Regions from separate parts of the Paenibacillus sp. FSL R7-0297 genome, predicted to be linked through region 2. Evidence: predicted binding sites of a transcription regulator. Region 2 holds the regulator's gene; the other holds the start of a gene.

Region 1 (4,577 bases), 1.3 Mb from region 2:
CACGTACCGCAGGATTTTAAGTCCTGTGCGTCTGCCTGTTCCGCCACCCCGGCATGGTATGTGCGTGGTTAACGCGACAAGAAATATAATATCACGTATTATGGGGATACGCAACAAATAATTGCCATTAATTATTCCTGCATATAGACAAACAGCCCGATCAGCCGAAACTGATACGGGCCCTTTGCAGTCATTAACCCGCTTAGTGGCGTTCGCGCTCGCCGCTTCTGCTCCGCATACCGACCAGCCCCAGAAGTCCGAGCAGGCCGAGCCAGCCCCAGTTAGAGCCGTTATCGTTATCGTCTGTGGTGCTCTGTGCCCGGTAGATGCCGGTTGGTGTAGTATTGTTCAGAGGGGAGACGGAGCTGTTGTCTCCGGTACGGATTTTATCCCTCATGATCGTCTCGTTCCTGTGCATGGTGCCTGTGGTCTGGTTCATCATGGTATTGCCCCGGCCGTTCATCATTGGTGTGCTCCGGCCATCCATGTTGCCCATGTTGTTGCCCATAGTGCCCATTCGGGTATCCGATGTTGTGCTGTTGGTAACGGGTGCTGTTCCGCCCATTCCTGTCGTGCCAGCCGCAGCAGATGTGTAACCGGCCCCGAGCAGACTCATGGATAATACTGTGCCGCATGCAAGGCTTGTAATCAGCTTGTTCAAGATGGTATGCCTCCTCTGTAGTTGTGGTTTATCGCTGATAATTTCCCCACACGGCACATCATCTATGCAACGCAGATTATTTCTTTATGATGTTCACGGTCTTGCTGAGCGCATCATAGGTCACTTTGGCTCCAAGCGCTTCGGCAATGGCGCGTACCGGAGCATACGTGGTGACGCTATCCAACACGCCGGTCGTGAGCTTCTGTCCGTTCAATGTGATATTTACTTTAACCTCGGTATTCACCTCTGGGTCACCTCCGTTCATCCGGCTTAATGCGTCCTTCACCTGCTGATCGGTGGGGTGCTTACCGGCCCGAAGCTCAGCTGTGGTTAGTCCGAAGGTCATCTGCAGATGAGAGTAATCCTTGAAGGAACTCCAGTCCCCGCCCCACTCGAAACCAAGCTTCTTCGCCTCCTGTGCAACCTCCAGCCAGTCCGCTACCTTATCCCCGTCTCCGTCACGCTTCATATCCCAGGATACGCTTTTGCCATCCGGCAGCAGCAGTGCGAAGTCAATCGCCAGTCCGTAATTATGATAGCTGCTGCCGCCCCTGGCATTGGTGACAATAGCGCCTTTCTTGGTTCTCCCTTGTGCGTATAGTGCATTCTGTTCGGCAATGGTACGCATTCCCTGGGTAATAAGGATCGGAATCCCTCTGGCATAACTCCGCCGGATGAGTTCAGTAGCACCCGCCAGCAGTACCGGATGCAGATTGCCAAGCTCCCCTGCCGATTTACTCTTTACTTGATCCAAAGTCAGCATATACTCACCCCCTGGTATAGTAAATGCCCCCTTGTACTATGTTGCCTGTACACTTCCCCCCTGCATCCGCCCAAGTTCGCCGTTTCCCTGAAGCATACGAAATAAGCCCCCAGGGAGTCCTGAGGGCCTGAATAAGGCATGATCTTGCTTAGCGTAAACAAGAGAGCCAGCAAGCATGAATTGCTGCACAACAGGCCAGAATAACATTGAGTACCGTTTAATCCTTAATCCTGCAAGGAAAGGTGGACAACCATGGATATTCACAGTGACAGCTATAAGGTGGCCGCGCTTAGCGATCAGGAGGCTGTTGTCGAAGTGATCCGCGAGGCCGAGTCGGCCATTGCCCGGATGACCGGGAACCCCGGAGTCACGCTGATTGCTTATGAAAAGACGGAACCCGCCGGGAGAGATTAACCGCTCAGTCCGCTCTAGCCAGCTTCGCCTGCACACTCAGACGATATAGGCGTCTATAATATCATCCACGTTCAGCCACTTCCATTCCTCCGCCCACTGCAGCTTGAATTCGCGCGAGTGGGTGTGAATGGAGGTCACAAATCCGCTAAGCAGCTTGTGCTCAAGAGGGTCAAACAACACTATAGTAACCCGCACATGACTCCGCAGCGACAAAGCCAGCGTATGCTCAATCTCCTCCAGCTTGTGCTCATCCGGAACCGGCCTGACACTCTGCCACGTCTCCCGTTCACCTCTGCTGATTATACGCATCTGCTCCGGCAGTACGGTCCGGTTACTGTCCCACAGGTTATTGCCCTCCAGCTTTTTGCCCATTGCCGCTCCCCCAATCTATGGTCTATATACAATACCGCAATACGTTGTCCGCTCATGTACCGAACGTATGTTTGTATTATATCCGTGATCTTACTTTTTAAGCAAGCAGAAATATATGTAAGCACCAAGACCTGGGAGGAACCATACCAGACTCCGCCCGCACAGCAAAATAACCCCACAGCAGTGGGGCTAGCTTTGAATTCGATCTGATAATTACTTAGGCACTAAACGGGGATGAATACTTTTTAATTGGCCGTGTTTCCTGACGTGCTCTCTGTCGTTGCAGCTCCCGTACCCGTCTTCGCAGCGGTGTCCGCCTCTGACGGGTTGACAATCAGGCCTTCTGTGCTCTCTTCCGGGTCAATCAGTCCTGCGGCCGCTCTGGCTTCATTCAGCTTGGAGATGCCGTACAGCATCGCTACATCCGCCTGCTGGTTCATCTCATTGAATTCCTCGGCAGTTACATCGGGAGAAACCGCGCTTTTGGAGGCCTGCTCTTTAATGGAATACGCACTTTTAAAAGCAATAATAGAATCTCTGAGCAGCGTCTGGATCGTGTCCGGCAGGCTCTTGGAAATCTTCACGTCACTAACCTGGTTGGCAATATCAGAGGCTGTATCCTGGAACTCGTCCACGGCCTTCTGCAGCTCCTTGTCGGTCGCATCTCCGGTTGAATAAGAAGTTAGGGTGGTGTTGAAATTTTCCAGCGAGGATTTACCCATTTCATCGAATTTTGTCATTTCATTGTAAAAGCTCTGAACTGTATCCTGCACTACTTCCTGCGAAGCAGGTTCTGCGCTGTCATTGCTGCAGGCACTTAGCACTACTACGATCATAAGTAATCCTGCAAATAAGAATCGTCTCATATTTTATATCCCTCCACTTAACAGAATAATATCGTTTTTTGTTAAGTGCAAATGAAATTAATGTAAAATGGCCTGGGATGAAACATTTTTCTGCGATAAAGCGTATTCACAGAAAGAAACACAAGAAGAACCCGGTAGTGACCGGGAATTCTTGTTATACTATAATCAAATTATCCGTTATACGAGAGGAAGATATCCTATGCCTTATTGCACAGCCTGTGGTGCGGAATACAAGCAAGGTGCCAAATTCTGCGGAGAATGCGGAGCAGGTACAGAGGACAATAATGCTCCGGCAGCAGCACGCCGTCCGGCGGCAGATCGGGTCTCCGGAACAAGCACAGAAACCGAGCTGTGGCAGGGTAAGCCTGCGGGCATATCCGACCGGCTCAAGGGGCTTATTGGACTCAATAATACCAGATACACTATTACAACCCAGCGGATTATGGTGAAGAGCGGACTGATCGGCAAGGATGTCGAAGAAATCGAGCTGCTGCGGGTCAATGATTTTTCCGTCACGCAGTCGATTCCGGACCGTATTCTAGGCATTGGAACCCTTACGATCCTCTCGGATGACGCCTCGTCACCGCAGCTTCCTTTCCGCAAAATCCGCAAGGTTCAGACCGTAAAAGACGTGCTGCGCCAAGCCGTCCGCAACGAAAAAGTCGCCAACAACATCAGCTACCGCGAACAAATTTGACCTAATACCTTCCCCTGTTAAGGAAGATACAAAGCCCTTGCCGGAATTACGCTTTTGACCTGGCTGGGGCTCTCCCACATCAGCACGGCCCGCGCATCCCCCTGGTTCTCGTAATACTCCACCTTCAGCTCATGCAGCTTACCCGCAATCAGATTCACACTGCCTTGCCGCTCTTGCCCGCTCTGCTTCATCCAGCTGTCAATAATCAGCTTGCCGTCGATCCATACCCGGATGCCATCATCCGAAGAAGTATAAATGCTGTAAGTCTCGCTGTATACCGCACTCAGCCTGCCGCTCCAGCGTACCGAGAACAAATCTGCACGAATACCCGGATCAGGTGCTGCCTGTCTCCAGATGAAGTTGATGCTGGCATCCGTCCGGGTAAGAGCGGGCGTACCGCTAAGCGTAAGGTTATTGTAGTATTGCCCATACAAACCCGGCTTTGGCATGACGCCTGTTGATGGATCTATTGCTGCCGCCTTCGCTGCATATTCATCTCTGGTGAGCACGAAATGATCCTTCATGAAGGCCTTGATCAGCGCATCACTGTTCTTCTCATACAGCAGCTTGCCCCAGGTCATCTGGTAGCTCCATTTGTTCTGGGAACCCGCCAGCAGGGCTGCCGGAGGAAGCTCCCCATTCTCGCCAATAGCGATCAGCTTGCCGCGCCCCAGTTCCCAGAGGCTGTCATGATGGCTCCCCTTGAAATCCGCGTCATAGATATCCAGCGCCAGCACATCCACTCTCCCGCTGCCCGGGTAATATTTCGCAGGTTCATCACACCACTGGTTCTTCGCATTCGGA
Region 2 (4,577 bases):
GAGGTGGTCGCAAGTGAGTAAAGTTATTTTTGAGCTTCAGTATGTGAATGGGCAAATTGAAGAGCTTGAATCTGTGTTTGAATCGGCGGGAGAAGCCAGAACCTATCTGACATCCGGTGGTTTGACAGGCTGGATTCCGGCAGGAGGCAAGTATCTTAATCCTGTCAATATTATCTCTATCAAGGTCAAAGAAAGCTAATTTTAATATTACTGCCAAATCACACAGTCTCCGAAGCTAATCTTTGCATTTCTTATACTATAAAACGTAAAAGAGGTGTAATGATGACGCAAAGAGAACGAAACAGAATCCGCAGAGCAATTAATGCACTGCTCGCACAGAGAGCAATCCTGCTTGAAAGACTTGAGGAAATTAATGAGAACCTGCGCAGATTTCCAAGTGGTTCACGTGCCAGAAGAGAATTGCTGGCTGCCAGAGCATCTATACGTGAAGCGATTCGTTTAAACACTATTGCTATCCGGTCGTTGCGCAGCGTATTGTAGTCTGTAGTCAGGGGAAAAGTATCCAATCAAAGACATCCTCCCGGGATGTCTTTTTTGCCGTACGATTGAGACTGTAGAAGGCACGGAGTATAATTGATCAATGAAGAGTAAGAGGTTTGAGGGACGATATATACCAGGAGATATGGTGAACAAGCTGCACAAGAGCTTGATACAGGAAGGTGTGAAGAATGGACGATCAATTACGGCAGCGTTTGGGACTGCCAGAATTACAGGATAGAACACTGTCTGTTAACGCAGATATGGTTTTGGAAGAAAGTTCTAAATTGGATGCAGCCGGAACCACCGTGCTGAATGTCTCCAGAGAAGATGTGGAGAAGGGGCGGCTCGAGAGCTATTTGCGTGAATTTAAGAAATATGAGAAGAAGCGGCTACGGGGCAAAATCATAATTATATTCAATGGGTATGAGCAGGATCGCCGGGAAGTTTATCAGGTGCGGGAGATTACGAACTGGGTTGACCGTCTGCTCAAGAACGTGCCTCATCTATTCTATTTCCTCAGCAGAGACAATTACGCGATGCGGATTGCGTTCTTTTGTCTGTCTGAGGTGGTGGGCCGCTCCGGGATGGAAGTGTCCATCACCAAAGAGCAGGGACGCAGGCTGATCGAGAAAGTTACCAAGAGTGCATTGGTCTACGCCAAAAAAAGCAAAGACTCACCTGCGGAACAGTGGAGTCTGGCTGAAAGTATTCTGGACGAGCTTGGTTATGAGCAAACTGTGCAATAATGCTGTGAAGAACCCCTTTGGCGAAAACCCGTCAGAGGGGTTCTTGTGTTCAAATATAGGGAGTTATAGGTGGCTGCATGATTGCGGCTACTCCCTGATGGTTACACGGGTACCAATGGGAATGATGGCAGCCAACGCGACCACGTCCTGGTTATACATGCGGATACAGCCGTGGGAGACCATGTGGCCGATAGAGGAAGGGTCATTCGTTCCGTGAATTCCATAATGCGGCTTGGACAGGCCCATCCAGAAGGCTCCGAACGGTCCGCCCGGATTGGGCTGCTTATTAATGATCGTGTACTCGCCTACCGGCGAGACGGTCAGCATCCGGCCAATGCCGACAGGAAATCCTCTGGTTACGGTGTCATTATCAAGCAGATAAAGCATGCGCTGTGAAAGGTCGACAATAATTCGATAGTTGGGCATGGGATCAGCACTCCTTTGTAATCAGGATATGTGCGGATAGCTAAAGCGGTTCGGAGTAAAAAATGCCAAAAACCGATATGGGAACAAATGTTCCTGCGTTGGTTTTTTGGCATTTTAGGCAAGCGTAACAGGATCTAAATAGGAAAAAGGCTGCTTCGCGTGATGCGGAGCAGCCTGATTATGGAGGAGAAGGATTAATGGATATCGCGGAATAATCCAATGACTCTGCCCAAAATAGTAACGCGGTTAAGGCGGAGAGGCTCGTAAGCCGGATTCTCCGGCTGCAGCCGGATATGATCACGTTCTTTGTAAAAGGTCTTAACGGTTGCTTCATCTTCTTCGGTCATCGCAACAACGATGTCACCATTGTCAGCGGTTTGCTGTTGGCGGACAATAACATAATCGCCGTTCATAATCCCGGCATCAACCATACTGTCGCCGAGTACAGAAAGCATGAATACCTTGTTATCCCCTACGTAATGAGTAGGAAGCGGGAAGTAATCCTCAATATTCTCTGTAGCGGTAATAGGAACACCAGCAGTGACCTTACCAATTACTGGGATGCGGGTAACCGTCTGGACGAATTGATGTACATTCTCTGAATCTTCCTGTCCGAGCAATTCAATAGCCCGCGGTTTCGTAGGATCGCGCCGGATCAGGCCCTTCTTCTCAAGCCGGTCCAGATGACCGTGCACTGTAGAACTGGAGGCCAGGCCAACAGCTTCACCAATTTCCCGAACGGACGGAGGATAACCCTTGCTGCGGACTTCGTTACGTATAAATTCCAGGATCGCCAGCTGGCGACTCGAAATCTTTGACATCGGAATCAACCCCATATACTATGTTTGGGAAAATTATAACATAGAACTGCCGTTCGTACAAACATAAGTTCTAAATTGTGAGAATAATAGCCCGAAAAATAAAGGGAACAGTTGTTCGAAAAAACTATTGATCAAAACACATGTTCGTGTTATATTATTTTCGAAAGTAAGAACAAGTGTTTGGAGGACGATATTTATGTTAAAATACAGTACCTACAATAGTATCTACAATGAGGATATCAAGGTGTCCGCTCCCGGTAATCCATTACCCCATAATCCATTGGCACAATTCAGAGACAAGACCCTTCGCCTGCTGTCTGTACTTACCTCGATATTCCGCCAGGTCAGCTTTGTTAAGATATCTCTGATACTATTACTCACGATCTCCGGATTTACAGTAGTCGGTAATGTGTTCGCTGGTTCTGTCACTTTAATGAAGCCTGAGAAACGGATCGTAGTTGAACGCGGAGACACCTTGTGGAGCATTGCACTCAAGAATAAACCGGATGATATGAGGACTGCTGTATATATAGAAGGGATCAAGAAGTCAAATGGTCTGAAGGACAGCGGAATTAAGGCAGGAGATATACTGACCGTGCCGGTATATTAACCGAAAGAAGCATACTGGTGTTTGACTAAGAGAGCTTTCAGGGGGTAGACCTTGACAAGCTCTTTTTCTCATGGCAAAGTTAGAATGAATTTATAGGGGAGGGGAACGTATTGAATATTGACGAATTGGTCGCACGCATTAATGAATTGGCACGCAAACATAAGAATGGCGGCCTGAATGAGGAAGAATTGGCAGAACGCGCCAAACTCCGCGAGATATATCTGGGCAATATCCGCAGCAATTTCCGGGCCCAGCTTGATACCATTGAGATTGTGGATGATCCGGAGCATGAAGAAGGCAACAACGGACGTAAAGCTTAGTCTGCGGCCTTTTCATAGATAATACAGGATGACTAGGGGGAACTAACATGGCCCGTTCTTGGGAAAGAATGGTTCAACGCAACACCAAGCAAATCAATCAGCAAAGAAAGAAGCAGGGAAAAGAGACGATCTATGGGACGAGCTCTAAAGCTGCTGCAAAGAGCGTCGATATTTTCAAAGGCCGGAATATTGTATTCCCTGTCGTGTTAATGCTGCTTGGCATTATGTTCTGGGTAGTCGGTTCCATTGATGAAGCGAAAGGAAGCGGAATACTGGCCAACTGGCTGGGGGTAGTACTGTACTTCCTGCTTGCCGCGCTGTTATTCTTCCGCCGTCCGTTCCTTAAGGTGGAACGCGCCCGTCTGTCTACTATTAAATACAACCGCGAACGCTTTTTGCCAGCAACTGAAATTGAGAAGATTACCTTGTCGCGCAGTGTAGTTACCATTAAGTATAAAGGCAAGCGCAAGCAATGGATTTTCTCCAAGCTGATCAACCGGTATGACACCGCCGCCATGGCTGCACGCCTGGAACAATTCGGCAAGAACAACAACATTGAAGTAGTGCACGAATAGTAAGATAGACCAGCATAGGGAGTGGGAGAACGAAATGCCGATTACCGCCGTACTATTTGACCTTGACGATACACTGCTATGGGATGATCGAAGTGTGGAAGAAGCATTCCGCTACGCCTCTGAGGCTGCAGGGGATTCTGTTGATCCGCAAGAGCTTGAACAGGCGGTGCGCAGAGAAGCGCGTGCGCTTTATGAGTCTTACGAGACTTTTCCGTTCACGAAGCTGATTGGGATTAATCCTTTTGAGGCACTATGGGCTAACTTCACAGCTGGAGACCAGCCGGAATTCCGCCAGCTGGAACAGCTTGCTCCGGCCTACCGCACCGAATCCTGGCGCCGCGGACTTGCCTCTCTTGGAGTGGACGATGAAGCGCTGGCGGCACGCCTCGCTGCCAAGTTCGCCGTTGAGCGCCGCAGCCGTCCTTATATATATGAAGAGACGCTTCAGGTGCTGGATGAGCTGCGCGGCAAGGTGAAGCTGCTGCTGTTGACGAATGGCTGTCCTGCACTCCAGCAGGAGAAGCTTGATGGTGTACCTGAGCTTATTCCGTATTTTGACCATATTGTCATTTCTGGAA

Evidence for each region. Region 2 encodes LexA, which represses DNA repair genes until DNA is damaged. Its sites were predicted from a motif close to CGAACATATGTTCG; they were not measured.
Region 1: the regulator LexA is predicted to act here: its motif matches at 2,271-2,284, upstream of MKZ24_RS13645 (YolD-like family protein).

The regions. Positions count from the first base shown of each region.
Region 1 is NZ_JBBPAQ010000001.1:3,113,722-3,118,298, reverse strand. Features, by position in the region: tRNA gene MKZ24_RS13665 (tRNA-Leu) at 1-53, opposite strand, end outside; gene MKZ24_RS13660 (WGxxGxxG family protein) at 203-661, opposite strand; gene MKZ24_RS13655 (M15 family metallopeptidase) at 738-1,424, opposite strand; gene MKZ24_RS13650 (hypothetical protein) at 1,677-1,838, shown strand; gene MKZ24_RS13645 (YolD-like family protein) at 1,875-2,210, opposite strand; gene MKZ24_RS13640 (hypothetical protein) at 2,456-3,076, opposite strand; gene MKZ24_RS13635 (zinc ribbon domain-containing protein) at 3,276-3,773, shown strand; gene MKZ24_RS13630 (glycosyl hydrolase) at 3,791-4,577, opposite strand, start outside.
Region 2 is NZ_JBBPAQ010000001.1:4,445,062-4,449,638, forward strand. Features, by position in the region: gene MKZ24_RS19580 (hypothetical protein) at 14-199, shown strand; gene MKZ24_RS19585 (hypothetical protein) at 690-1,247, shown strand; gene MKZ24_RS19590 (L,D-transpeptidase) at 1,335-1,673, opposite strand; gene lexA (transcriptional repressor LexA) at 1,868-2,494, opposite strand; gene MKZ24_RS19600 (LysM peptidoglycan-binding domain-containing protein) at 2,691-3,104, shown strand; gene MKZ24_RS19605 (DUF896 domain-containing protein) at 3,215-3,424, shown strand; gene MKZ24_RS19610 (hypothetical protein) at 3,472-3,999, shown strand; gene MKZ24_RS19615 (HAD family hydrolase) at 4,034-4,577, shown strand, end outside.